Regions from separate parts of the Chryseobacterium turcicum genome, predicted to be linked through region 3. Evidence: riboswitches for the same ligand, from Rfam matches in the RefSeq annotation. Region 3 holds a riboswitch; each other region holds the start of a gene.

Region 1 (5,357 bases), on a different contig from region 3:
AGCGGTATATCCTGAAGGGTCGGCTGCATAGATTTTATTATTAACAACATTAAATCCGTACGCAGTTCCGTAGCTGTTTACAGTAATCGGTGTAACGGCAATTGGAGCGGTAGTAATTGAAGGCGAAGCAATAGGTGTTTTGTAGATTGATGCTTCATTCATATAATAGATATTCGTTCCGTCGGTATCCATATAAGAAGGTTTTACACCGACCGGAAATGTTGTAGTAGAAGCTGTAGTCTGAGTGGTTGTGTTATAAACCGTAAGTGTTCCGAAAGAAGTAGAGGCATAAGGATTTCCCGAACTCATAATGTATAGTAAATTGTCTTTTTCAAAAATACTGTTCGGTGAGTCTCCTACATTTACCTGTGATTCAACAGTATTGGTCGTCGTATTGATGATATCCATAAAATGATTAAGTCCGAAACCTCCTTTCAGTAAAACATACAATTTATTGTTTTTGGCAAAGATTTTTTCAGGTCCGTCTCCTACAGGAATGTTCGTTTCGTGAGCATAAGTACTTAAATCATAAACTGATACGTAGTTTGTAGGACCGTTGTTTCCCCAGTTGGTTACATAAAATTTATTTCCGCTAAAAGCAATATATCTTGGGTTAGCAAGATTGGTTGAAATCGTTGTAATCAAAGAAAAATCAGATTTGTTGATGACCTTGATTGTATTGGAATAATTTAAAACTACAAAAATCTTATCGCCAAAAACTTTAATGTCCTGACCGGTGTCACCCAATATCGCATTATTGTTTTTAAGTTTAAAATAATTGTTGGTGACAACCGATTGATTGTTGATGAAAGATACTTCTGCAGTACTGCTTCCGATACCGCCTTCGTTGAGGACTAAAATTCCTTCAGTTTGAGCATTTGCATATGAAATTACAAATGCAAGAATAAGAAAATAGATTTTCTTCATGATATAATTATATTTAAAGTTTTGTTCCCGAAACTTCACTGCAGGAAAAAACTATCATGAAAAAATCTCTGAAGATTTTATCTCATAAACTTTTACTCCCGAAAGTTGAAATTAATCTAAGGCAGGTCTCCTGGCTTGCATCTTATTTATAACCTTCCCAAACCTAAAGTTCAGTGGTGTATTTATAATAAGTTGAATAGCTTACAGTTGCGGGTACAGCTCAAGAATTATTTTTTCACTTGATTCCCTATTAATGAACGCATGGGTTCAACCTTAAACTTTTGCAAAGATATTATTTAAAAATTGATTTTATTTTTACGATTAGTTTTTATTAATCAATATTATGTTTGTAAATTTATTAATAAAGCTTTGTGATTTTACGAATTGCTTAATTGAAACCGATTAGCTGATGTGTTTTTGATTATTTTTCTTTTTGAAAAAGATAGTATAGATGAGAAGAGTCTGTAAAAAGACGTTCCCAAAGAGAATTAAAAACGATTGATAAGTTGGTAATGGCAAATAAAAAGGAAGAAGCCTATTGAAAAATATTGCCGGAGAACAACTCAGGTAATTAATGATGATAAAAGGATATTTGAGAAATTCTATGTTTATTGCAGATACGATAGAACTGTAAAAAACAGAATAAATTACATCAAATAAAAGAATGGCAAAATAAAGTAAGATAAATTTCTTCATTATTTATTTGATGTAATTTTTAATTTATATTTTAGTTAAAACCTTCAATAATTTTAGAGAAATCTTCCAGCTTTAAAGCAGCTCCGCCAATCAAACCACCGTCGATATCAGGTTGAGAGAAAATTTCTTTTGCGTTATCAGGTTTTACAGAACCTCCATAAAGAATAGAGATTTCGTCTGCAATTTCCTGTCCGTATTTTGCAGCGATAATTCCTCTGATGTGAGCGTGAATTTCCTGAGCCTGTTCAGGAGTTGCAGTTTCTCCGGTTCCAATTGCCCAAACTGGTTCGTAAGCAATCACCACTTTTTTAATTTCTTCTGCAGAAAGTGTGAAAAGAGCCGTTTCAGTCTGAGTTTTTACTACGTCAAGATGTTGACCTGCTTTTCTTTGTTCTAAAGTTTCACCATTACAGTAAACAGGAATCAACCCTTTGTCTAAAGCTAATTTTACTTTTTTATTGCAGCTTTCGTCGTTTTCACCGTGATATTGTCTTCTTTCAGAATGTCCGATTAAAGAACCCGTTGCGCCAATAGACTCCAACATATCTGCAGAAATTTCGCCAGTGTAAGCTCCGCTTTCAAATTCGCTCATATCCTGAGAGAAAACTCCGATTTCGTTTTTCTCGAAGATATCTTTTGCCATGGTTAAATACAAAGCAGGCGGTGCAATCCAAACTTCACAATTGGTTGCGTTATTGTTTTTGTAGCTTAGTAATTGAATCATTAATTGTTGAGCCTCAACTACATTTTTGTTCATTTTCCAGTTTCCTGCAACTATTTTTCTTCTCATAGTTTCTATATTATCTTTTTATTTCTTTTTTACTTAAATTAAATTTTATTCTGTAAAATTTGCTAAATCTGCGTGAGCTGAATTTTCTCGCAGATTATTTTGATTGAGCAGATTTAAAGGTTGTTGAGAACTCTTTTTATATTTTCTATAATATTTGTAGTATTAAAATTGATAAGTAACCCCAGTTTTTTGTCAGATAATTTCAAATAAGTGTAAAGTTGTTTATAATGTATTGCTTCCAATTCTTTTACTGATTTTAATTCTAAAACTACTTTATCCTCTACCAAAATATCTATTTTGAAATTCAAATCAAATTTTTTGTTATTATAATAAACAGGAAGCAAAACTTCTGATTTTACGTTTAAACCATTTTCTTCAAGTTCATAAATCAGTATTCTTTGGTATATTGATTCTAATAGACCAGGACCTAATTGATTGTAAACATTAAAAATGCATTTACGAATAATATATGAAATTTCATTTTCCGTCATTTTTAAATCTGCAAAATTTGCTAAATCTGCGTGAGCTAAATTTTTTACTTACTAATTCCCTCCAATTTAAACATAAACGCATATTCCAATGCAATATCTTTTAGATAATCAAATCTTCCGGAAGCACCACCATGACCGTATTCCATGTCAGTTTTTAAGAATAAAACATTTTTATCTGTTTTTAAATCTCTCAATTTTGCTACCCATTTTGCAGGTTCAAAATATTGTACCTGAGAATCGTGTAAACCTGTTGTTACCAATAAATTCGGATAGTTTTTTCTCTTGATATTTTCATAGGGAGAATAAGATTTCATATAACTGTACGCTTCCTTGTTATTAGGATTTCCCCATTCATCGTATTCATTCGTTGTTAAAGGAATACTTTCGTCTAACATGGTGTTTACAACATCTACGAAAGGAACCTGAGCAATAGCTCCATTCCACAATTCTGGTTTCATATTAATAACAGCACCCATCAAAAGTCCGCCTGCACTTCCTCCTTGAGCATATAAATGTTTTGGGGACGTATATTTTTCTTTAACTAAATATTCTCCTACATCGATGAAATCGGTAAATGTATTTTTCTTTTTCATCATTTTTCCGTCTTCATACCATTGTCTTCCCATTTCCTGACCCCCACGAATGTGGGCAATTGCAAATGCAAAACCTCTGTCTAAAAGACTCAGTCTTGTACTGCTGAATGTAGCATCCATCGAGCTTCCGTAAGAACCGTAAGCGTAGAGTAGGAGCGGATTTTTACCGTCTTTTCTATATCCCTTTTTATAAACAATAGAAATCGGGATTTTGGCTCCGTCTTTTGAAAAGGCAAAAAGTCTTTCAGTTACATAATTTGCTTTATTGTAACCACCTAAAACTTCTTGCTGTTTTAGTAAAGTTCTTTTTCCTGTCTGTAAATTCTGCTCGTATTGCGAACTCGGCGTAATCATCGAGGTATATCCGAATCTGAAATAATCCGTATTATATTCAGGATTTCCTGATGCATAAACCGTGTAAGCCGCTTCATCGAATTTTAAAAACTCTCTTTTGTTGGTTCTTCTATCTAAAATCACCAATTGCGAAAGCCCGTTTTGTCTTTCACTGAAAACAAGATAATTTTTAAACTCACTGATTCCTTCCATCAAAACGTCTTTTCTGTGAGGCATAAAATCCTTCCAGCTTTCAACACTTGTTTTATCCAAAGGAGTTTCCATCACTTTGAAATTGAGTGCGTCTTTGTTGGTGGTGATTAAAAACTTATCTTCCAAAGGAGTAACATCGTACAAAACATCTTTCATCCTCGACTGAAAAACCTTGAAACTTGCATTCGGTTCATCTGCATTGATGTATCTTGTTTCTGAAGAAGTGGTAGCCGAAGAAACAATCATAATGATTTTTTCGTTCTTAGATTTACCGACACCGATGTAATTGGTTTTGTCTTTTTCTTCATAAACCAAAGCATCTTTCGAAGGGTCAGTTCCTAAAGAATGTCTGAAAATTTTCTCCGTTAAAAGCGTTTCAGGATTTTTTCCGGTGTAGAAAATGGTTTTGTTGTCATTTGCCCACGTTGCAGAACCCGTCGTGTTTTTGATGCCTAAATCGGTTGTTTTTCCCGTTGTAAGGTCTTTCAAAAATAATGTATACTGCCTTCTGGAAACATCATCAACTCCGTAAATCATTTTAGAATTATCGGGGCTAATGCTGAAACCAGATGCCGAATAATATGCGTGACCTTCAGCTAGCTGATCTACATCCAAAAGTATTTCTTCCGGAGCACTGAGGTGGTCTTTTTTTCTGCAATATTTAAAATACTGTTTTCCGGTTTCTGTTCGGGTGTAATAATAATACCCTTTCCTGAAAACAGGTACAGATTCGTCTTTTTCCTTAATTCTAGCTTTCATTTCCTGGAAAAGCTTCTCTCTGAAAGGTTCTGTATCTTTCATCATGCCTTCCCAATAAGAATTTTCAGCAGTAAGATAATTTACAACCTGTGTAGAATCTCTTCCTTTTTTGAAATAGTCAATCATCCAATAATATGGATCATTTATTTTATCGTTATGAATATTTCTTAAATGCTGCTTTTTGTCAGCAATCGGAGCTTTTAAATCAGGAAATAACTGTGACTGAAATGTTGTTGCACTCATTACTAATAGGGATAAGCAAATTTTTTTCATGGTTATATTTCAGTATTGACGTGACGTTACTTTATGTTCCAAAGATTCTTCAAAAGAACATAGAACGTGTGTTCTTCATCAGTCACAATGTCATCAGCTTTAATCAATGTTTTAGCAAACTTGATGAAATTTAAACGCTCTTCTTCCGTAGAATCATCCAGGAAACAACGTCCATGAAACTCAAAATGAGCCTTCCATTCTTCAGGTTTTAGCAATGCGATGGTTTCCAATTCGTCATCTAGATTAATAGTAAAAGGAAATTCGTCAGCCAGATATTGTTGT
Region 2 (5,357 bases), on a different contig from region 3:
AAAAACTGATGAATTAAATATCCGTGAGCAGCATGAATTTCAACAACATCAAAACCTGCATTTACCGCTCTTTTTGCCGCATTTTTGAAATTTTGAATCTGTTCTTTTATTTCTTCTAAACTTAACACATGCGGAATTCTTTCAGTTGGATGATACGGAATAGCACTTGGAGCCAATGTTTCCCAACCTTCTTCTTCCGAAATCTGTTTATTTTCCCATGTAGAACCTTTTCTTCCGGCATGAGCAATCTGAATTCCTATTTTACTTTCTGAATTTTTGTGTACAAATTCTACAATCTTCTGAAGTGCATCAGCTTGCTCATCATTCCAAATTCCCATGCAGTGATTGGTAATTCTACCTTTTGGCTCTACTCCACTTGCTTCTACAATCAGAAGACCGGTTCCACCTTGAGCACGGCTTCCGTAATGCACAAAATGGAAATCATTAGCAACACCGTTTTCACAAGAATACATACACATTGGCGACATTACCCAACGGTTTTTAAGCTCTACATTTCTAAATTTTATCGGAGAATATAACATTTAATTATTTTTTTAAGAACTAAAAATACAAAATTCAGTATGATCTAGACCAAACGCATTAGAAGTTTTTTTTAACACATTAGTAATTTCTAAAGTTTTAAGCTTTGAAAATAAAAGACCACATAAGATTAAAAATCAAAGATTTTTCTTATGTTTAATTCTCGAAAAATCTCAAATTTCAAATCACACCTCCATCTTCCATCTTCCTGCCTCAAATAGAAACCATCAACTACTTATTGCCCACCTCATTAAAAAAGTTTACTTTTACGCCCCTTTTTTACGGAGAAAAAAATGAAAAAAGATATAAAAATCAATTACGAACATTTCAAAGGTAGGAACGAACTTTCAGAGGTTGAAAACCGTCTTTTTGAACAGGCAATTCAGGCCAGAGAAAAAGCATACGCGCCATACTCTAACTTTTTTGTAGGATGTGCTGTTTTGCTAGAGAATGGTGAGATTTTCACAGGAAATAATCAAGAAAATGCGGCTTTCCCGTCAGGACTTTGTGCAGAGCGAACAGCCCTTTTTTGGATTGGAGCTAATTTCCCCACTCAAAAAATTAAAAAGATTTTTATTGTAGGTGGTCCAGAAGAATTTTCAGAGAAAACCCCACCCATTCCTCCATGTGGAGCTTGCCGACAAAGCATTATAGAATACGAAACAAAGCAAAATGAGGATATTGATTTGTATTTCTCCAGCTTAAATGACGAAGTAATTAAAGTGAGTTCTATTAAAGATTTGCTTCCTTTTTATTTTGACGGAACATTTTTGTAATCTTTTTGCAGCTTTTCTCGCACAGATTACTTTTACATTTTCGCGGATCACGGGAAATCAACACCTCTATTTTGCCACGAATGCACAAATATTAAAAAATATTCGTGCATTCGTGGCTTAAAAATTAAAAATAACCATAGGAAAATCTGCTTCAGAAAACCAAACTTACCCAAATGGTTGGGACTTTTATATAAATTTCATTCGTTAAAATTTCCGATTAAAACCATCTAGTTTAAATCAATTGTATGGGTATATTTTAGGCTTAACAAAAATTTAATCTTTCTTTTCAAAAAAGCTATATTTGCAAAAAATTTTGGTTTCCAATAGATTGGAACTAAGAGGGAATTGAGTGAAAATCTCAAGCTGTCCCCGCAACTGTAAATCGCATACAAAAATTGCTACAAAAACCACTGCCAAAACGGGAAGGTGTAGCAAAGCGAAAGTCAGGAGACCTGCCGAAATTTAATATTAATAATAGAATTGCTTTCGGAGGAAAGGCAGATATGATATGATTTTAAAAAAAGCATTTACCCTACTTTTGGTGTCTTCTTGCCTGACAATATATTATAGTCAGGAAAAAAATATTGACACCGTATTTGTATTCGACAATCAGATGAAAAAAGTAAAACTTTTTCATTCTTTGACTACTTTATCTCCTGCAGATATTCAAAAAAACTCTTCGAACCTCTCCGAGGTTTTACGTTTTCAGTCTCCTATTTATATTAAAGAAAACGGCCGTGGTGCAGTTTCTTCGCCTTCATTTAGGGGAACAACAGCGCAACAGACAGCATTCGTATGGAACGGAATTAATATCAATTCGCAGTTTTTAGGACAGGGCGATATCAATAATATTGCAGTTTTCGGATACGACCAAATGGAAATAAAATCTGGAGGCGGAAGTGTCATCTACGGAAGTGGCGCGATTGGCGGAAGTATCCATTTGAATAACGATTTAAGTTTTAATCAAGGTTTTAAAGGAATATATAATTCTGAAGTAGCTTCGTTCGGAACGTATAATAATTTCTTGAAAGCTGAATATAGTAATGATAAATTCAGTTTTAAAGCTTCAGGAAATTATTCAATTAGTGAAAATAACTACGAAGTTCCCGAAAAAAATTACATCAATAGAAACGGAAAGTTTTACAATACAACTTTCAATATAGGTACGGCCTATAAAATTGCAGAGCATCAAACAATTTCTTGGCAAAGTCAGTTTTATGATGCGACTCAGAATTATAGGATTCTTGCGGAAAATGTGGATAAAACTAGTTATGCAGCACAGACTTTTAGAAGTTTAGTTGCTTGGGACATCAACAAATCTAAAGTTTCAAACAGTTTAAAAGCAGCTTACACAGAAGATAATTTCAAATATTTCGGAATTTATAATGCCCCTTTTACGAGTGGCGGAATTAATAAGAACTACATTTTTAAAAATGATTTTAATTACTTCATTATTCCTAAACTGAATATTGGTGTTATCGGAGAATTTCAGCAAAATCAGGCAGAAGGCCTAGGGACTTCAGAACTTCGAAATGTCAGTAGAAATGTAGGCTCGGTTGCGGGTTTATTAAGATATTTCGCGACGCCAAATCTTCGTTTTGAAGCTGGAATAAGACAGAATTTTATAGAAGATATCAGTTCTCCTCTTCTTTATTCTTTCTCAGGTAAGTGGAAAGCTAATAATTGGTATCAGGTTAATTTAAATTTATCAAAAAACTTCAGGCACCCTTCATTTAATGATTTGTATTGGCAACCTGGAGGAAATCTTAACTTAAAATCAGAAACTTCAGTTCAGGCAGATTTAAATCAAGAATTTAGCCTACATGGGTTTAAACTGAGCATCACTCCTTATTATATTAAAATAGACAATATGATTCGTTGGCTTCCGACTGCGTTTGGCTATTGGGCAGCATTTAATACTGAGAAAGTAGAATCTTATGGCTTAGAATCTCAGCTTAGTTATCAAAAAAAGTTTAATGAAAATCATGCTGTGAAGCTTATTGCTGGATATACTTATACAAAATCCGTAGATTTGAAGATTCAAAAACAGCTGATGTATGTTCCGTTGCATAAATTTACTTCAAATGTAGATTATCAGTATAAATTTTTGAATGTTTTTGCACAGGGAATGTTTAACGGATTAACATACACAACTTCTGATGAGAGCAAAAAAGATGCGATTTATCCATATTTTGTAATGAATGCGGGAATTTCTGCCACGATTCTAAAAAACTATACTTTAGGAATAAAAGTGAACAATATTACAGATACTGTATATGAAACAACGGCATATTATCCTTTGCCAAAAAGAAATTACAATATCAATGCAACAATAAATTTTTAACAATATTATATTATGAAATTAAACAGACTATTACAAATTATTTTCGGTTTCGTTCTTTTATTTTCGGTTTCTTGTACTTCAGACTACGAGGAAACCATTCCGGAAATAACATATAACAACGGTTTTTTTATTACTAATGAAGGTAATTTCCAAACTCCAAATGCTGATGTTACTTTTGTTACAAAAGATTTAAGCTTAATGCAAAATGACATCTATAAAGCAAAAAACAATAACGAAAATTTAGGAGATGTTCTTCAAACAATGACTTTTAATAATGATAAGGCTTATCTTCTATTAAACAGTTCAAACAAAATTACCGTAGTAGACCGATTAACATTCAAAAAAACAGGAGAAATTACTGCACAATTGAATAACCCTCGTTATATGGCTGTAGCCAATGGTAATCTTTATGTAACAAACGATCAGTTTGGAGCAGGAAAATTTGTAAATGTTTACAAACTATCTGACAACTCTTTTGTAAAGAAAATTGACTTTGCAACAACAAGTACGGTTGAAGGAATTGTAGAAGCAGGAGGAAATATTTATGTACAAAATACCAATTCTTTTAATCCTGGAACTATAATTACAAAAATTAACACGAGTAGTAATACAATTGATTCTCCGATTCAGGTACCAAACGGAACTAATATCAACAAAATTATTTCTTACAACAACAGTGTTTATGCAATCGCTGAAGGAACTTCGAACTCATATATTCACCAAATTCCTGCAAGCGGAGGTACTATTACAACGACTACATTGACAGGAATTGAAAAAGCTACAAACCTTCAAATTGATGGAGGTAGATTCTATTTTAGTTCTAAGAATAAAATTTATTCTATGGCAATGAATGCTACAACAACTCCTACTTCACCTCTTATTACAGCAGTAGATGGAGGAGATTATTTTACACTTTACGGATTCTCGGTAATAGACGGAAGAATATTCACGGTTGATGTAAAAGGATTTACAGAAGCAAGCGAAATTACAGTTTACACTACTGCAGGAACAGCAGTTAGCAAGTTCAAAGCAGGAAAAGGGGCTAACGGAGTTTACAAAAACTATTAATCTCTTATTTTAAAAAAATAAAAAATGCAATTTCTTTGGAAATCGCATTTTTTATTTGATAATTTTATCTTCTCGCTTTAAAATAAGCTTTAAAAGATTCACAACCACTAATCATATCTTCATATTCACCAGAATACTTATTTTTAAGATTCTCGTAGTATTTATTTTGTCCAAATCTTGTGTCTTCATAATACTCAGCTTTAGAAGAATAATCTGTACGAATACTCTCCCCAATAAAATCGTAATTATAATTTTCACACCTTCCTTGCATTCTTATGCACAAAGCTCTGAATTTATCGGTTTGAGCATTCTCTAAAGCTTTTCCATAATAGAATTTTGCAAGAGAAGCAGTATTAAACTCCTGATTGTCTTCATGGATTGAAAAATTTCCTATCGAGCTTAAAGAATATCGTCTCATCATCCATGCATTCCCGTATTGAGACATGTTATAATAACAATTTGCAACCAGAAAATAATAATAATCTCTGTCTTTTTCTTTAGGATTATTGGCTTTCGTAAGATATTCTATCAGTTTTTTGGTAATTGAAATTTTATTTATTTTAAAATGTTCTTTTTCAGGAATAAAATCAGGAGTGTATTTTAAATGATAAAAAGGGTTCTTATCAAAA
Region 3 (5,357 bases):
AGCGTCTAAAGAGCTTCTCAGTGCATTAAGATAATCGCTGAGCTTTATGTATGCGTGTTCTTCTATGGTGAAAGAAAAACCTGCGAGTCCTATTGAGAGTGTCTTGTTCATAGCTTTTGTTTTTAGTGTTTTTGAGTAATTTGGGTTACAGAATCTGTCAATTCTTTCCAGGTGTTTTGTAATTCAGATAAAAAAGTTTCTCCTTTTTTTGTAATCTGATAGTATTTTCTGGGTGGACCTCCTGTAGATTCTTCCCATCTGTAAGAGAGAAACTCTCCGTTTTTTAATCGGGTTAAAAGAGGGTAGAGTGTTCCTTCCACGACATCCAGTTTTCCTTTTTTCAGTTCATCAATTAAATCAGAAACATACATTTCGCGGTTGTTGATGAGGCTTAAAATACAGAATTCCAGAATCCCTTTTCGCATTTGCGCTTTGGTATTTTCGGTATTCATCTTTAATAGGTTTTGTTAATTAGTTATATAAATTTTAGATTTCGGTTCCTAGCTAGTTGAACCTATTCCTATTTTACATTACAAAGATATGTAATTAAAATGGTAATATGCAATGCAAAGTAGTGAAATTATTTATAAAATACATTTAAAGTATTGTAAATCAATTTAATAAATTTATGTAATAATTCTACCTACTCATTAATTATTATAAGTACACTCGTTTTTGGTCTTAAATTTTTATCTTTGTTATCAAGTTTTTCGGATTTTCTTTCTGAAATTTTGATTTTAAAACTAACCAACCATGAATTACTCCAGATTTCTAATGACATCGGTTCTTTTAGGTGGACTTTGTAGTGCACAAAACTTTTTTGAGTTACCGAATGTTTCAGAAAAATTTAATGTTATTGTTACAATTGAAAATTGTATTGAGAATCAATGCAATGGGAAAGCAACTGTTGATATTTATGATAAAAGTTCGATGAAAAAATATCAGACTTTATCTTCAGGTAATTTTTATGTAGATTTAAATGAAAACCGAAAGCCGGCTTTAGATTCATTAAAAAAATCGGTTGTTTTTGATGATTTTAATTTTGACGGAACTGAAGATGTTGCCATTAGAAACGGAAATAATAATCAAGGAAATCCTTTTTTTGAAGTTTATTTAAACGATGCTTCTACACAACAGTTGGTATTAAATGATGAACTCACCGATTTGGTTCGGTCAAATTCAGGAATGTTTGCAGTAGATTCTCATCTTAAACGAATTACTGCTTATTTAAAAAATGGCTGCTGCTGGAATCTTAGATCAGAATACCTTTTCGTTCCCGAAAGAGGACTTTTGAAAGTTTTAGAATTTGAAGAAGATACCAAAGATTCTAAAGAAGTAACCACCGTAAAAAGAGAATTTATAGATTACAAATGGTTTACAACAACTACCATTTATCCTAGAGAGGTATATTTTAAAGAAGAAAATAATGAAAATACAGAAAGAGATTGATTTTATCATCGCCGTAGATGCTCTGAAAAATGTACAGAGAAGAAATTATAATGCAGATGATTCTAGAAGAGAAAATACCGCGGAACATTCTTGGCAAATCATTATTTTGGCGCAAATTCTTTTTCCTTATGCGAAAAACAGAGCCGATATCGATTTATTGAGAGTAATAAGAATGCTTTCTATTCATGATTTAGTAGAAATTGAAGCCGGTGATACTTTTCTTTTTGATGAAGCGGCAATGGTAGGGAAGTTTGAAAGAGAAAAGCTGTCTGCACAAAATATTTTTGGTATTTTAGATGAGCCTATTCGTTCAGAATTTTTCAATCTGTGGCTTGAATTTGAAGAAGAACAAACTCCTGATGCTATTTTTGCGTGTGCTATCGACAGAATAATGCCTTTTATTCTCAACACTTATACCGCTGGAAAAAGCTGGACTGAAGCCAAGGTAACCGAACTGCAAATAAGAAATATGCTGGAAAATGCCATAAGCAGAGCTTCAGATGAAATGGGAGAGGCTTTTCAGACTTTATTAAACTTAAATTTAGAGAACGGAAAAGTCTTGAGATAGTTTTTCAATTTTCATGAAATTATTCTTTCAATTTTGGGAAGATTTAGAACATAAATAAAAGTTTTCGGCAGGTTTTACCCACCGAAAACTTGGGGGAAAGAAATGGATTTCGGCAGCTAAAAGTTGCCGAAATTTTTCTGTCTATAGTATTTGAATTGGTTTCTTAAATTCATCAATCGCTACAAAAGTAAAATCTCCTACAATTGCCTTCTCTCTTTCATAAGAATACATTTGCTCGGTGTAGATTTCTACATTCACCTTCATACTCGTTTTTCCAACGTGGGAAACTTTTCCGATAAGCTCTACGATGGTTCCTGCAGGAATTGGTTTTTTAAAATCTATTTTATCGCTGCTTACCGTTACCACGCGTTTTCTTGCGAATCTTGTAGCAGTAATAAAGGCTACTTCATCCATCAATTGCATCGCTGTTCCTCCGAAAAGGGTATCGTAATGATTGGTCGTGTTAGGGAAAACGGCTTTGAAAATTCGGGTTTCCGATGATTGAATTCTTTCTTCTGTAGTCATATTTCATTATTAATTAAAGCGAAAATGAAATCGTATTAAACCCACAGAATTATTCGGGAACATGAAATTCCCAAAAGACTATAAGATCAATAAACTTCAAATCGCGAAAGTTTTTGTCTAAAGAAATAGGCAGGTCTCCTGACTTGTAACATCTTTATTCCTTCCCATGCTTTTGCACAGTGGTTTTTTATAAAGACTTCGGTTACTTACAGTTGCGCGACAGCTCGTGATTTTCACACGATTCCCTTTTAATCTGCGGTTAAACAGAACCAGTTTCTTGAAAAGTAATAAGCAAAGGCTATTCACCAAAAGCTAAATACTTTTCGGGTGCAAAAATAAGAATAATAAACTAGATTTTTTAATTTTAAGCCTATTTAAAGTAGTTTTAGATTTAACCGCAAAAGGGACAAAAGATAATTGTAATGCTATTATTTAGATTATTAAAGTTCACAAAAGAATAAAAAATCAAAGATTTTCAAAAACTTTTGCGCACTTTTTTCTAGATACTCATTTATTTTGAATATAAATATCTAAATCTTTTGAGCCTTTTGTGGTTAAATAAAAGTTTAAGTAAGTTTTTTATTCAGGATTGGCGTAAACAATCTGACTGATGGCTCTTCCTTCTTTGATGGTCCAAAAAGTAGTGTATCGGTCTTTTCCTGAACCATTAATCATGTAAAGAAAAATATGGTCATCGTCAATGGAAGTTACGCCCATGTTTTCAAAATCCATCGTAGGCTGAAACATATTTTTGATGGCTTCTCTCACAAAAACAGAACCTCTTCCCGGTTGTTGTACACGTACCGATTTTACTTCCTTTAAATCTTCAGGAAGTTCTTTGCTGATACCCCAAGGTTTTTGTTTGTCGATTTTAATGATATTTCCTTCTGCATCTTTTTCCTGCTTTTTGAATTTTGCACTCGAAGGATAGATGTCAATCACCACTTTCGTTCTTTGAGCGGTTGGTATCTTTTGGTTGTTATTATCGGTGAAAGTAATAGATCTTCCATTTTTAGATAATATGGGAGTAAATTTTGGAAGCTGATCGATAAATGCAATACGGCTTTTATTTACCATTCCTTCTTTATTAAGGCTATCGTACCTTACAAAAGGCTTTGGAAGTTCTTCTTTCTCAGGATATTTTATCCAAATCCATTCTGTTTCTCCGGGAGCCGGCTTTACATAAACAAAAACATCGCCTCTTTTCATTCTTATTTTATCAACGATTTTTCGGTAATCTTCTTTGTGTACACGCACCATTGCATATCCTTCTTCGGCTTTTACCACCCCAAAAGGAACTTTATTTTGGGCATTAATTAAAGTACAAGAAAAAATACTGAATATCGATAAATAGATTGTTTTGTAGATGAAAGTCATTGTAAATGAATATTTATAGTTCAAAGATATAAATTAAATATTTTTTGATGGTAAAAATGGTTTTGTATTTATTTAATTTTATAAACGACCTCCAAAAGGTACATAAAGTTCCCTATCAGATATCTGGTGAAGATCATTATTTTTTAGCCATTTCAAATTTTCTTCAGTTAATCCAAGATTTTCGTAGTTCTTTTCTTGTAGCTGTTTTTCCTGGTTTTTATCAATGTCATAAATAATATTCCCGCTTTTATCATCCACCAAGATCTGTCGGCTTTTAGTGATATTATCTTTATAGTGAGGTTCTAAATAAATATACCAGAATGAATTGAGATCATTAAATTTTCTCGAAATTTGGAAGTCTGGAAGATCTTTTCTTTCTGCAATTTTTAAAATATCATAAAAATTCATTTTAAAATGTTGATCATGCTCCATTGTATTAAGAATTTTACCATTTTCAGAATATGCATACCAAGTTCCAACCGGTATATTGGTTACTTTTCCATTATTTCCAAATTGTCTGATGGTATGAATTGCTCCTGAACTATAGAAATCAATATAGGTAGAAACACCATTAGAAAACTCTTGCGGAAATTCTTTGTTTTCTGTAGGTCTTTTGTAGACTTGATTATCTTTTTTTACAATAATAATATAATTAATCTTTTTATTTTCAAAACCATAAATTTTTCCGTCGTTTTTCTCTTTATTTTCGACAGAATAAAAACAACTTAAATGGGTAGGTTTACAGGTGGTGCGGTAGAAATAACCATGTACAGGTTGTTCTTTTTTTACATTATTCATTAAATTTTCATAGGTTGGTACAACAATATCATTAGATGTAATTTGTGGAGTTTTCATCTTTCTGAAATTCTCCAAATTATTTTTATCAGTTGTCTGAGCAATTAAAGACTGCGAAATGAAAATGATGATATAGAATAAGGTTTTGAGAGGTTTCATAGTTGATATAATTGGGCTAAAAGATATAAATTAAATATTTTGAGGAAGATAATTAAATCTCTTTAATTCTGTTAAATCTTTAACGGGTCTTAAATAACCCTCTGAAAGAAGAAAAATGTTATCAGAAATATCGAGAACATCATGATATTGATGGTCAGAAATGATAAATCCTTTTTGCTCAGTTTGCTGTTTAATAATTGTTTTTAATTTACTAATTATTTTCGGCGATAAACTATGAAAAGGCTCATCCAATAAGATAAATTCAGCTTTAGAATAAATAATCAATAGCGCTTCTACAATTCTGAGTTCTCCACCTGAAAGTGTTGTTGGGGTTTCATTAAAAAAAGGATGAATTAATGCTAAGTCAGAAATTTTTCGGCTATTTTCTTTATCACAAAATAAATTAATCAAATTCTTGATTTTTATATTCTTTGGTAAAAATGAATGTTGAGGTAAATAAGCAATTTTATTTTTTCTTTCAAAT

The links. Region 3 has a riboswitch for cobalamin ahead of LO744_RS15800 (acyl-CoA thioesterase). Riboswitches for the same ligand answer to the same signal wherever they lie in the genome.
Region 1: another riboswitch for cobalamin. It lies ahead of LO744_RS13830 (YncE family protein); the one in region 3 lies ahead of LO744_RS15800 (acyl-CoA thioesterase).
Region 2: another riboswitch for cobalamin. It lies ahead of LO744_RS07155 (TonB-dependent receptor plug domain-containing protein); the one in region 3 lies ahead of LO744_RS15800 (acyl-CoA thioesterase).

Annotation. Positions count from the first base shown of each region.
Region 1 covers NZ_JAJNAY010000001.1:3,035,734-3,041,090, reverse strand. Annotated here, with positions in the region: gene LO744_RS13830 (YncE family protein) at 1-927, opposite strand, end outside; cobalamin riboswitch at 1,031-1,218, opposite strand; gene LO744_RS13825 (hypothetical protein) at 1,330-1,623, opposite strand; gene tpiA (triose-phosphate isomerase) at 1,655-2,413, opposite strand; gene LO744_RS13815 (GxxExxY protein) at 2,527-2,904, opposite strand; gene LO744_RS13810 (S9 family peptidase) at 2,949-5,075, opposite strand; gene LO744_RS13805 (TerB family tellurite resistance protein) at 5,102-5,357, opposite strand, start outside.
Region 2 covers NZ_JAJNAY010000001.1:1,571,161-1,576,517, reverse strand. Annotated here, with positions in the region: gene namA (NADPH dehydrogenase NamA) at 1-542, opposite strand, end outside; gene cdd (cytidine deaminase) at 834-1,316, shown strand; cobalamin riboswitch at 1,614-1,790, shown strand; gene LO744_RS07155 (TonB-dependent receptor plug domain-containing protein) at 1,825-3,660, shown strand; gene LO744_RS07150 (YncE family protein) at 3,673-4,728, shown strand; gene LO744_RS07145 (hypothetical protein) at 4,793-5,357, opposite strand, start outside.
Region 3 covers NZ_JAJNAY010000002.1:225,575-230,931, reverse strand. Annotated here, with positions in the region: gene LO744_RS15820 (PspC domain-containing protein) at 1-111, opposite strand, end outside; gene LO744_RS15815 (PadR family transcriptional regulator) at 123-452, opposite strand; gene LO744_RS15810 (XAC2610-related protein) at 754-1,449, shown strand; gene LO744_RS15805 (HD domain-containing protein) at 1,427-2,017, shown strand; gene LO744_RS15800 (acyl-CoA thioesterase) at 2,159-2,542, opposite strand; cobalamin riboswitch at 2,654-2,831, opposite strand; gene LO744_RS15795 (SGNH/GDSL hydrolase family protein) at 3,122-3,919, opposite strand; gene LO744_RS15790 (hypothetical protein) at 3,998-4,873, opposite strand; gene LO744_RS15785 (ATP-binding cassette domain-containing protein) at 4,904-5,357, opposite strand, start outside.